Regions from separate parts of the Kitasatospora sp. NPDC057692 genome, predicted to be linked through region 2. Evidence: riboswitches for the same ligand, from Rfam matches in the RefSeq annotation. Region 2 holds a riboswitch; each other region holds the start of a gene.
The links. A riboswitch is a leader RNA that binds a small molecule or an ion and turns the genes downstream of it on or off. The one in region 2 is predicted to bind cyclic di-AMP.
Positions count from the first base shown of each region.

Region 1 (3,259 bases), on a different contig from region 2:
TGGACCCGGTGGACGACGGGGGCTGGGACGGCGGGGCCCGGCCGCTGGCCGTCGGGATGGCCACCGACGGCGCGCGGCGGCTGCTGGAGCAGGGGCTGATGCGGCGCAGCTACCGGAACCTGGCGGAGCTGACGGCGCTGGGCCGGCCGATGCCGGACGAGCTGGCCGGGGACTTCGGGGCGTTCGAGGAGGCCGCGGTCGAGGTGGCGCTGGAGCTGGCCGGGGCGTGGACGGTGCCGGGGCTGCCGCGGCTGCTGGTGGACGGGTTCCCGGAGCTGGCGCCGGAGCCGGGGCAGGCGGAGATCGACGCCTACCTGGCGTCGCTGGAGCCGGACGCGGACGCGGAGGAGTACGGGGACGAGCACACGGACGAGTACCCGGACACGCCCGGGGACGAGGCGTAGCGACGCGCGAGGGCCCCGGCCGTGCGGCCGGGGCCCTCGTGGTCCGCGGGGAGCGTCAGGGGGTGACGCCGCGCTGCTCGAACCAGCTCTCCGGGTCGACGGGGGCGCCGCCGCCGGGGCGGACCTCGACGTGCAGGTGGGCGCCGGTGACGTTGCCGGTGGCGCCGACCTTGCCGATCTGCTGGCCGGGGACGACCTTGCCGGAGCCCTTGATGATCGAGGAGAGGTGGCAGTACCAGATCTCGGTGCCGTCGGGCAGGGTCTCGACGATCCGGTAGCCGTAGGCGCCGGCCCAGCCGGCCGAGGTGATGGTGCCCTGGCCGACCGCGTAGACGGGCTCGCCCTGGTCCGCGGCGAAGTCGAGGCCGGTGTGCAGGTGGGCCCAGTAGCGGGCGCTCTGGCCGTAGTGGGCGGAGAGCCGGTAGTCCTTCACCGGCAGCTTGATCTCGGCGAGCTTGGCCTTCTCGGCCTCCTCGGCGGCGCGCTTGGCCTGCTCCTGCTGGGCGATCTGGGCGGCCCGCTTGGCCTCGGCCTCCTGGGCGGCCTGGACGCGGGCGGTCTCCTCGGCCGCGGTGCGCTGGCTGTCCGCCTGCTGCTGGATGCGGGCGGCGAGGGCGAGGCCGGGGTCGGCGGAGAGCGCGACCGGCAGCTCGTCGGGTGCCTCGACGGCCGGCGCGGCGGCCGGGGTGGCGGAGGCGAAGCCGGTGGCGCCCAGGGTGGCGGCGACGGCGGTGACGCCGAGCAGCGGAGCGGTGCCGCGGCCCTGACGGGGCATCCGGTGCCGGCTGGTCTCCGCCGCCGGCGGGGCGGTCTCGTCGGCGGGGCCGCCGAACGGGCCGTGCCCGGCGAAGGGGCCCGGGTGATCGAGCAGCTGGGTGCCGGCCGAGGAACCGGACGGGTGTGCCGGAGTGTGCGTCGACGCCACGGAGGCGCGCTCCTTTCCTTCCTTCGCGCCTACCGGGTTAGCTGACGGGTTCGGAGCAGGAAGGTCTCCTACGGCTGGGCCTGGACTGGCCAGGGCCTGGCCGATTCACCCCAAGGAACGTGGTTCCCCGGCTCCCTGGCCTGCCCGGAGGCCGGCCGGCGGGATTAGGCGACGGCGCACGGTGCCGTCTGGGTACGGCGTTGCGGACCGCGCTGCGTTATCAAACGTTAATCCGAGAGCCCCCCGATTCCAAGCCATCCGTTGGTGACGACGGGATACGGATCGGGCACCACGCGGCCCGATGGGCGTTTTGGGGCGTTTGATGACATCTGACACTACCGAACGTGTCGGGACGTCAACGAACGGGCCCTCACTTGAGTACGCCTACTCATGTGCGACCGGGCCGGGCGCGGCCATCCTGGCGCCCATGAGCGCACCGATGCAGTCCCGCACCACGGCCGCGTACCACCTCCAGGCCGTGCTGTCCTTCGCCCTCTCCGGCACCGCCGTCGGCGCCGGGATCGCCTTCCTCCCGGTGGAGCCGTGGACCCGGGCGTTCCTCGCCCTCGGCCTGCTCTACACGATCACCTCGACCTTCACCCTCGCCAAGGTGGTCCGGGACCGGCAGGAGACCTCCGAGCTGGTGACCCGGGTCGACCAGGCGCGGCTCGACAAGCTGCTGACCGAGCACGACCCGTTCAAGGTGGAGGGGGTCTGACCGGACCCGGACGGGAGCAGCCCCGGCGGGGGCGACACCGACGGCTTGACGGCTAAGGCTATTAGCCTTAGCTTTATGGCTATCGGCACTCGCCGACGATCCCGCCGGCCCAGGAGGCTCCCCATGAACGGCACCACCGCTCCCGCCACCCGCCACCTCGACCTGCCCGGCGGCCGGATCGCCTTCGACGACACCGGCCACGGCGAGGGCGCCCCCGTCGTACTGCTCCCCGGGATGCTCGACAGCCGGGCCGCCTACCGGCACCTGCGCCCGCTGCTGGCCGCGGCCGGCCGCCGGGTGATCACCATGGACCTGCGCGGCTTCGGGGAGTCCTCGATCCTCTGGGACGACTACTCCCCCGCCGCGATCGCCGGCGACGTCCTCGCCCTGCTGGACCACCTGGGCATCGACCGGGCCGTGCTGGCGGGCAACTCGTACACCGGCGCCAGCGTCGTCAAGGCCGCCGGGGACGCCCCCGAGCGGGTGGCCGGCGTCGTCCTGCTGGACGCCTTCGTCGAGAACGTGCCTCCCGGCGCGCTGCAGCGCCTGGTGGTCGGCGCGATGGGCGCGCTGCTGGTGCACTCGCCCGCGTTCTGGGGCCTCTACCACCGCAAGGCGGCCTACCCGGGGCCCAAGCCGGCCGACCACGAGGAGTACGTGGCCGGGCTGGTCGCCGCGATGCGCGCCCCCGGCCGGAAGACCGCCACCCGCGGCTACGTGCGCGGCGACTCCTCGCCCGCCGGCTGGACCGCCGCCGTGCGCTGCCCGGCGCTGGTCGTGATGGGCTCGAAGGACCCCGACTTCGGGAAGCCGGAGCTGGTCGCCGACCGGCAGGCCGCCGCGCTGAACGCGCGCAAGGTGATGATCGAGGGCGCCGGGCACTACCCGATGGCCGACCACCCGCGGGCCACCGCCGATGCCCTGCTGTCCTTCCTGGCCGACCTGGCCTGACCGTCCCCGCCGGCCCCGCCCCCCCTTCAGCTAGGAGACCCGCAGTGCCCCGAGTCGGACTGACCCCCGAGCAGGTCGTCGGCCACGCCCTCGCCCTCATCGACGAGCAGGGCCCGGAGGCCCTCACCCTGGCCGCCGTGGCCGCCCGCGCCGGGGTCGCCACCCCCTCGCTGTACAAGCACGTCAGCGGCGGCCTGACCGAACTGCGCCGGCTGGTGGCCGTCCGGGTGACCGAGGAGCTGGCCGACCGGCTCGCCGAGG
Region 1 covers NZ_JBHVIV010000094.1:23,754-27,012, forward strand. The annotation lists gene ACFVFS_RS34800 (hypothetical protein) at 1-404, shown strand, start outside; gene ACFVFS_RS34805 (M23 family metallopeptidase) at 460-1,329, opposite strand; cyclic di-AMP (ydaO/yuaA leader) riboswitch at 1,342-1,510, opposite strand; gene ACFVFS_RS34810 (YiaA/YiaB family inner membrane protein) at 1,757-2,047, shown strand; gene ACFVFS_RS34815 (alpha/beta fold hydrolase) at 2,171-2,998, shown strand; gene ACFVFS_RS34820 (TetR/AcrR family transcriptional regulator) at 3,043-3,259, shown strand, end outside.
Region 1: linked by a shared signal. The riboswitch ahead of ACFVFS_RS34805 (M23 family metallopeptidase) and the one ahead of ACFVFS_RS29505 (NlpC/P60 family protein) in region 2 are both predicted to bind cyclic di-AMP.

Region 2 (3,259 bases):
ACCCAGGCGGAGGTCACCTGCGTGTTCGACGGCCAGGACCTGGACGTGCCGGTGATCATGGCGCCGCCGCGCGGGGTGCGGGTGCGGTTCAGCCGGACCGGGGAGACGGCGGACGAGCTGATCCGCCGGCTGGTGCGGGCCGAGCCGCAGGGGCGCCCGGTGGTGGTGGTCTCCACCGACCGGGAGGTCGCGGAGGGCGTGCGGAAGGCCGGCGCGCGCCCCGTCGCGTCGGTGCTGCTGCTGAACCGGCTGGCCCGCCCGTAACCGCTCCCGGGCGCCCGCGGGCCGGTATGACGGCTGGTCAGCGCCTGGATTGCGGTGTTGTGCGAGTTTTGTGAAGTCAGATGGGCGGTCGGGGTTCACGCGATCGGGGGAGTGGCGCGAAACGTGGATCTTCACTAGGGTCTGGCGTCAAACCTATTTTCCGGATTCTCACCCGTTCGGGTGAGGCCATTGGAAGAAGGAGCCGGTCCCTTGGCCTCCCACCGCCGTCCCAAGCAGCCGAGCCGCGCGCGGGTCTCCGTGCTCACCGCTGCCGCTGCGACCGCGGTCGCTCTCTCCGCCCAGGTCGCCGCACACGCCGCGCCCAGCCCGTCGCCCAAGAAGGATGACGTCAAGGCGCAGATCGACCAGCTGCAGGAAGAGGCCGAGCAGGCCACCGAGAAGTACAACGGCGCCAAGGAGCGTGCCGACCAGCTGCGCAAGCAGGCGGACCAGCTCCAGGACCAGGTCGCCCGCGGCCAGGAGCAGATGACCCAGCTTCAGGCCGGCCTGGCCGAGGTGGCGGGCGAGCAGTACCGCACCGGCGGCATCGACCCGTCCGTCCAGCTGATGCTCACCTCCGACCCGTCCGGCTACCTGGACAAGGCCTCCAGCGTGCAGCAGGCCAGCTCCAGCCAGGCCGAGGCGCTCAAGGGCCTCCAGGACCAGCAGCGCCGGCTCGACCAGCAGAAGGTCGAGGCGGCCGCCGTGCTGGCCTCGCTGGACAGCACCACCAAGGACCTCAACCAGACCAAGGCCGAGGTCAACAAGAAGCTCCGGGAGGCCCAGGAGCTGCTGAACTCGCTCAGCGCAGCCGACCGGGCCGCCCTGAAGGCGGCTCAGCAGCAGGCCGACCGCGCCTCGCGCGGCAGCGAGCGCACCGACCTGGGCAGCCTGCCGCAGGCGAGCGGCAAGGCCGGTGCGGCGGTCTCCCTCGCGATGAGCAAGCAGGGCTCGCCCTACGGCTGGGGCGACACCGGCCCGAACACCTTCGACTGCTCCGGCCTGATGGTCTGGGCCTACGGGAAGGCCGGCGTCTCGCTGCCGCGCACCTCGCAGGCGCAGGGCAACTACGGCACCCGGGTGCCCTCGCTGGCCGAGGCCCAGCCGGGCGACCTGATCATCTACCGCGACGACCGCAGCCACGTCGGCATGTACATCGGCAACGGCATGGTGGTGCACGCGCCGCGCACCGGTGACGTGGTGAAGGTGATGAAGGCCGACGCCATGAAGATCAACACGATCCGCCGGGTCTGACGGACCGGCACGACACGCCCGAGGGGGCCGTCGAGGCCCCTGTGATCAGCGCCACTCCCGGACGGGGGTGGCGCAGGGCGTTTCCGGCAGGGGTTCGACCACCTGACGGAGAATGATCAGCCCGACGTGGGGATTTGATCACGCTCGGTCATATTCACAAAAGAACTTGGGTATTCTTCCGACTTTTTTCTGACAAGGATTTGAACGGATCACGGATCTGTTACTAGGGTCGTGCCTCGAACCACGCACAGTCGATCACCCAGCCTGGGTGGCGGCGGGGTTCGCCGCCGAGTTCGCGAAGCAGCGGGGCGGGGCCACGAGTGGCCCGTCCGAGTGAGGACCCAGCAGTCGGGGGTCCGCTGTGGAGCGGAGCCGGGGAACCACGTTCCTCCGGGGTGAATCGGCGCCAGGCCGGCCGCGAGAGCGGCGGGTGAGGCGTCGTAGGGCACGCTTCCGCCCGAACCCGTCAGCTCACCCGGTAGGCGGATGAGGAAGAAGGAGTCCGCCTTCGTGGCGTCCCATCGTCGTCCCAAGCCCGCCGGCCGCGCCCGTGTCTCGATCCTGACCGGTGTCGCCGCCGCTGCCGTTGCCCTGTCCGCGCAGTCCGGCGCCCACGCCGACCCGGCGCCGACCAAGGACCAGGTCAAGGAGCAGGTCGACCAGCTCAACCTGCAGGCCGAGGTCGCCACCGAGAAGTACAACGGCGCCCAGGCCAAGCAGCAGGAGCTGCAGAAGCAGGTCGCCGAGCTGCAGGACAAGGTGGCCCGCCAGCAGGCCACGGTGACGGAGGCCCAGGGCGGCCTCGCCGAGATCGCCGGCGAGCAGTACCGCACGGGCGGCATATCGCAGACCGTCCAGCTGATGCTCTCCGCCAGCCCGGACAACTTCCTCAACCAGGCCGACGCCCTGAACCAGGCCGGCTCCACCCAGTCCGGCGCGCTGAAGGAGCTCCAGGAGCAGCAGCGCAGGCTGGACCAGGACCGCACCGAGACCCAGGCCAAGCTCGCCGAGCTGGAGGCCACCACCCAGCAGCTGAAGACGTCCAAGGAGGACGTCCAGGGCAAGCTGCAGAAGGCCCAGGACCTCCTCAACACGCTCACCGAGCAGGAGCGCCAGGCCCTCCGCGCGGCCGAGGAGAAGGCCGCCGCCGAGGCCAAGGCGAAGGCGGACGCCGCCAAGGCCGAGGCCGCCAAGGCCAAGGCCGAGGCCGAGCGGGCCTCCCGCGACACCAACCGCAGCAACCTGAGCGCACCGTCCTCGGCCTCCTCGGCCCCGGCCGCCGAGGCCGCCAAGCCGACCGCCGAGGCCGCCAAGCCGGCCGCGCCCGCCGCCAACGGCTCGCGCGCCGCCGCGGCGATCGCCGCCGCCGAGAGCAAGCTCGGCTCGCCGTACGTCTACGGCGCCACCGGCCCGAACTCCTTCGACTGCTCGGGCCTCACCGGCTGGGCGTACGCCCAGGCGGGTGTGTCGCTGCCGCGCACCTCGCAGGCGCAGGCCAACGCCGGCACCCAGATCGGCTCGGACATCTCCAAGGCCCAGCCCGGCGACCTGGTGATCTTCTACGGCGACCGCCACCACGTGGGCATCTACGTCGGCGGCGGCCAGGTCATCCACGCCCCGAAGCCGGGCGCGTCGGTCCGCTACGAGGCGGCCTCCAACATGCCGGTCAACACCATCGTGCGCCTCTGACCGACGGTCGGCAGGCTCTGCCGGGCCCGGTCCCCCCGCGCGGGGGGACCGG
Region 2 covers NZ_JBHVIV010000065.1:12,355-15,613, reverse strand. The annotation lists gene ACFVFS_RS29515 (NYN domain-containing protein) at 1-264, shown strand, start outside; gene ACFVFS_RS29510 (NlpC/P60 family protein) at 475-1,518, shown strand; cyclic di-AMP (ydaO/yuaA leader) riboswitch at 1,866-2,018, shown strand; gene ACFVFS_RS29505 (NlpC/P60 family protein) at 2,029-3,207, shown strand.

Region 3 (3,259 bases), on a different contig from region 2:
GCCGGGCAGCCAGCCGGCGGGCGGGGCGGCCAGGTTGACGACGGTGTCGCCGGCCTTGAGCTCGCGCTCGGCACGGACCCAGGCGGTCTTGGCCGCGCCGTCCAGCCGCAGGTGGCCGGCGCCGGTGACCCAGAGGCCGACGTCGGTGTCGACCACCTTCATGCCGTCGCCCTGGAAGCGCTTCTCGTCGACGCCCGGGAAGCGCAGGGTGTGGACGTGGCCGCCGTCGGGGGCGAGCGCGAGGGCGCCGCGGATCTCGACGTTGCCGGCGGCGGCGAGGGTGAGGGTGCGGTCGGCGGCGAAGGTCAGCGCACCGCCCGGCTCGACCAGCAGGGAGCCGATCTCGGCGTCGGTGTCGAGCAGGACCCGGTCGGTGATCCGCACGGCGCTGCGCGGCCCCGGCGGGCTGCCGCCCCAGCCGGCCCGGTCGGACCAGCGGCGGCCGCCCTGGTCGACGGTGGGCGCGGGGGCGGGCTGCTCGGGGGCGCCGCCCGGGGCGCCGGTGCCCTCCGGCGGGGCGCCGCCGTGGCCGCCGTCGGGCCCCATCGGGCCGACGGCCTCGGTCGGGGTCGTCCCGATCACGGCGGCCGGGGTGATCAGCCGGGTCTCGCCGGTCAGCGAGCGGCGCAGGATCTCCTCGCCGCTGATCGCCGCGAAGGCGGTGCCGACGGCCAGCCAGCGCAGGAGTGCCCGGCGGGTCAAGTGAGTTCGGGACGGTTCGGGTGGGATGTCCACTCTGCGGTGCTTTGCCCGGCGATGTGCTCCGGTCGGCCGGGCGGCCGGACGGGAGGCGTCCGGCTCCTCGTCGATGCCCATCGGTGCGTAGCCCTCTCCCCAGACGGCTGCGGCTCGCCGGCGTCCTGCCGACGCTCTGAAGCATAGGCAGTTGCATTGACGGCGACCGGCGTTGCGGGAAATCGGTCATTTCTGATCATGAAGGACAGCCACTCAGCACGCATTTCGCAAACCGTGACGAGCGTCACACATGTTTGCGGTTTGAACGCGCCTCTGCTTAACGTGCTCCCCGTTCGTGGCCACACGAACCCAGCACGTCCGCGACGCCGAGTCCTGCCGTCGGGCGCGCTGGCAGCGCAATGCACCACGGCAGGAGCGGGGGAACCACAGGTAGTTCGCCCAGGACCGGTCCACGGACCGGCCCCGGGCTAGGGGTGAAGCCGCGTCCACAGCGCGGCCGGGCAACTCCAGCCCGAATCCGACAGCTCACCTCGCAGGCGTGGGAGAGGACCGCGTCTTCATGCTGCCCACCAACGGCACCCGACTGTCCGGCCGTACCCGTCGCGCGATCGCCACCCTCGGCGTCGCGGGCATCGGTCTCACCATCCCCTGCCTGACCACCGGCACCGCCTCCGCCGCCTCCGTCGCCACCTGGGACAAGGTCGCCCAGTGCGAGAGCGGCGGCAACTGGAGCATCAACACCGGCAACGGCTTCTACGGCGGGCTCCAGTTCACCAACTCCACCTGGTCCGCGTTCGGCGGCACCGCGTACGCCGCGCGTGCCGACCTCGCCACCAAGGACCAGCAGATCGCGACCGCCGAGAAGGTCCTGGCCGTCCAGGGCCCCGGCGCCTGGCCGGTCTGCTCGGTCCAGGCCGGTCTGACCAAGGGCGGCACCCCGGCCGCGGTGGACACCTCCGCCGCCAAGCCGGCCGCGCAGACCCCGGCCCCGGCCCAGACCCCGGCCGCCAAGCCCGCCGCCAAGCCGCAGACCCCGGCCCCGGCCGCCAAGCCCGCCACCGAGCCGCAGACCCCCGCCCCGGCCGCCTCCGGCACCGCCGCCGCCCCGCAGCAGCGCCAGGACGGCGGGCAGTGGCGCCAGCAGGCCGGCCAGCAGGCCACCCAGGACTACACCGTGGCCGCCGGCGACTGGCTGTCCAGCATCGCCGACGAGCACCAGGTCCAGGGCGGCTGGCAGCGCCTGTACGAGCTCAACCGCGCCACCCTGACCGACGGCCCGCACACCATCTACCCGGGCCAGCACCTGACCCTCGGTGAGCGCCAGGGCTTCGACTGGTTCAACCGCGCCCAGGGCGGCGCGCAGGGCGGGACCCAGGCCCCGGCCGCCCCGGCCCAGTCCCAGGCCCCGGCCGCCAAGCCGGCGAGCAAGCCCGCCGCGCAGGCCGAGACCCCGGCCCCGACCGCCACCGGCAGCATGGCCGCCGCCGTCGCCTTCGCCCAGTCGAAGGTCGGCCAGGCCTACGTCTACGGCGGCACCGGCAACGGCGGCTGGGACTGCTCCGGCCTGACCCAGGCCGCGCTGCGCGCCGCGGGCGTCTCCGTCCCGCGCGTCGCCGCCGACCAGGCCGCCGCGTCCACCCACGTCTCGCTGGACGCCCTCAAGGCGGGCGACCTGCTGTTCTGGTCCAACAACGGCAAGGACTCCGGCGTCTACCACGTCGCCCTCTACATCGGCGACGGCAAGTACGTCGAGGCCGCCAACCCGAGCTCGGGCGTGCGCCTCCAGACGATCGCCAACTGGGCCCCGGACTTCGCCGGCCGGGTCTGATCCCGTCACACCGCAGCCCCCGGGGAGAGTCCGGTCGCTCCTCCCCGGGGGCTGCGGCGTGCCCGGAGGGCCATGGCCAAACCGGGACCGCAGCGGGCATGCTGCTGCCCTGCACCCGAGAAGGAGTCACCATGGCCCAGGTCACCGTCTCGCTCGACGCCAACCTCGCGATCGACGTGATGATGCTGTCCGGCACCAAGAGCCCGCAGGACGCCGTCGAACTGATCCTCCGCGACTACCTGGAGCGGGGCCGACGCACCGAGAGCCGCACCGGCGACGCCGCCGACGGCCACCGGGTCTCCCAGGACCGCCCGACCGCCCAGGAGGGCTGAGCGCGGAAACGCCGGAGCGGCCCGGGACCACACCGCTCCCGGGCCGCTCCGGCGTTCCGCTCAGCGCGCGCGGGCGCCGGTCGAACCCCGCATCACCAGCTCCGGCTGGAACATGAACTCCCCGCGCTGCACGGCGTTCCCGCCGACCTCCTCCAGCAGCGCGTCGACCGCCGCGGTGGCCATCGCCTCCACCGGCTGGCGGACGGTGGTCAGCGGCGGCTCGGTGAAAGCCATCAGCGGCGAGTCGTCGAAGCCGACCACCGAGACGTCCTGCGGCACCGACAGGCCCCGCTGCCGGACCGCCCGGATCGCGCCGAGCGCCATCATGTCGCTGCCGCAGACGATCGCCGTGCAGCCCTTGTCGAGCAGCGCCCCGGCCGCCGCGTGCCCGCCCTCCACGCTG
Region 3 covers NZ_JBHVIV010000013.1:127,523-130,781, reverse strand. The annotation lists gene ACFVFS_RS11140 (hypothetical protein) at 1-702, opposite strand, end outside; cyclic di-AMP (ydaO/yuaA leader) riboswitch at 1,050-1,248, shown strand; gene ACFVFS_RS11135 (transglycosylase family protein) at 1,235-2,524, shown strand; gene ACFVFS_RS11130 (hypothetical protein) at 2,656-2,856, shown strand; gene ACFVFS_RS11125 (LacI family DNA-binding transcriptional regulator) at 2,917-3,259, opposite strand, start outside.
Region 3: linked by a shared signal. The riboswitch ahead of ACFVFS_RS11135 (transglycosylase family protein) and the one ahead of ACFVFS_RS29505 (NlpC/P60 family protein) in region 2 are both predicted to bind cyclic di-AMP.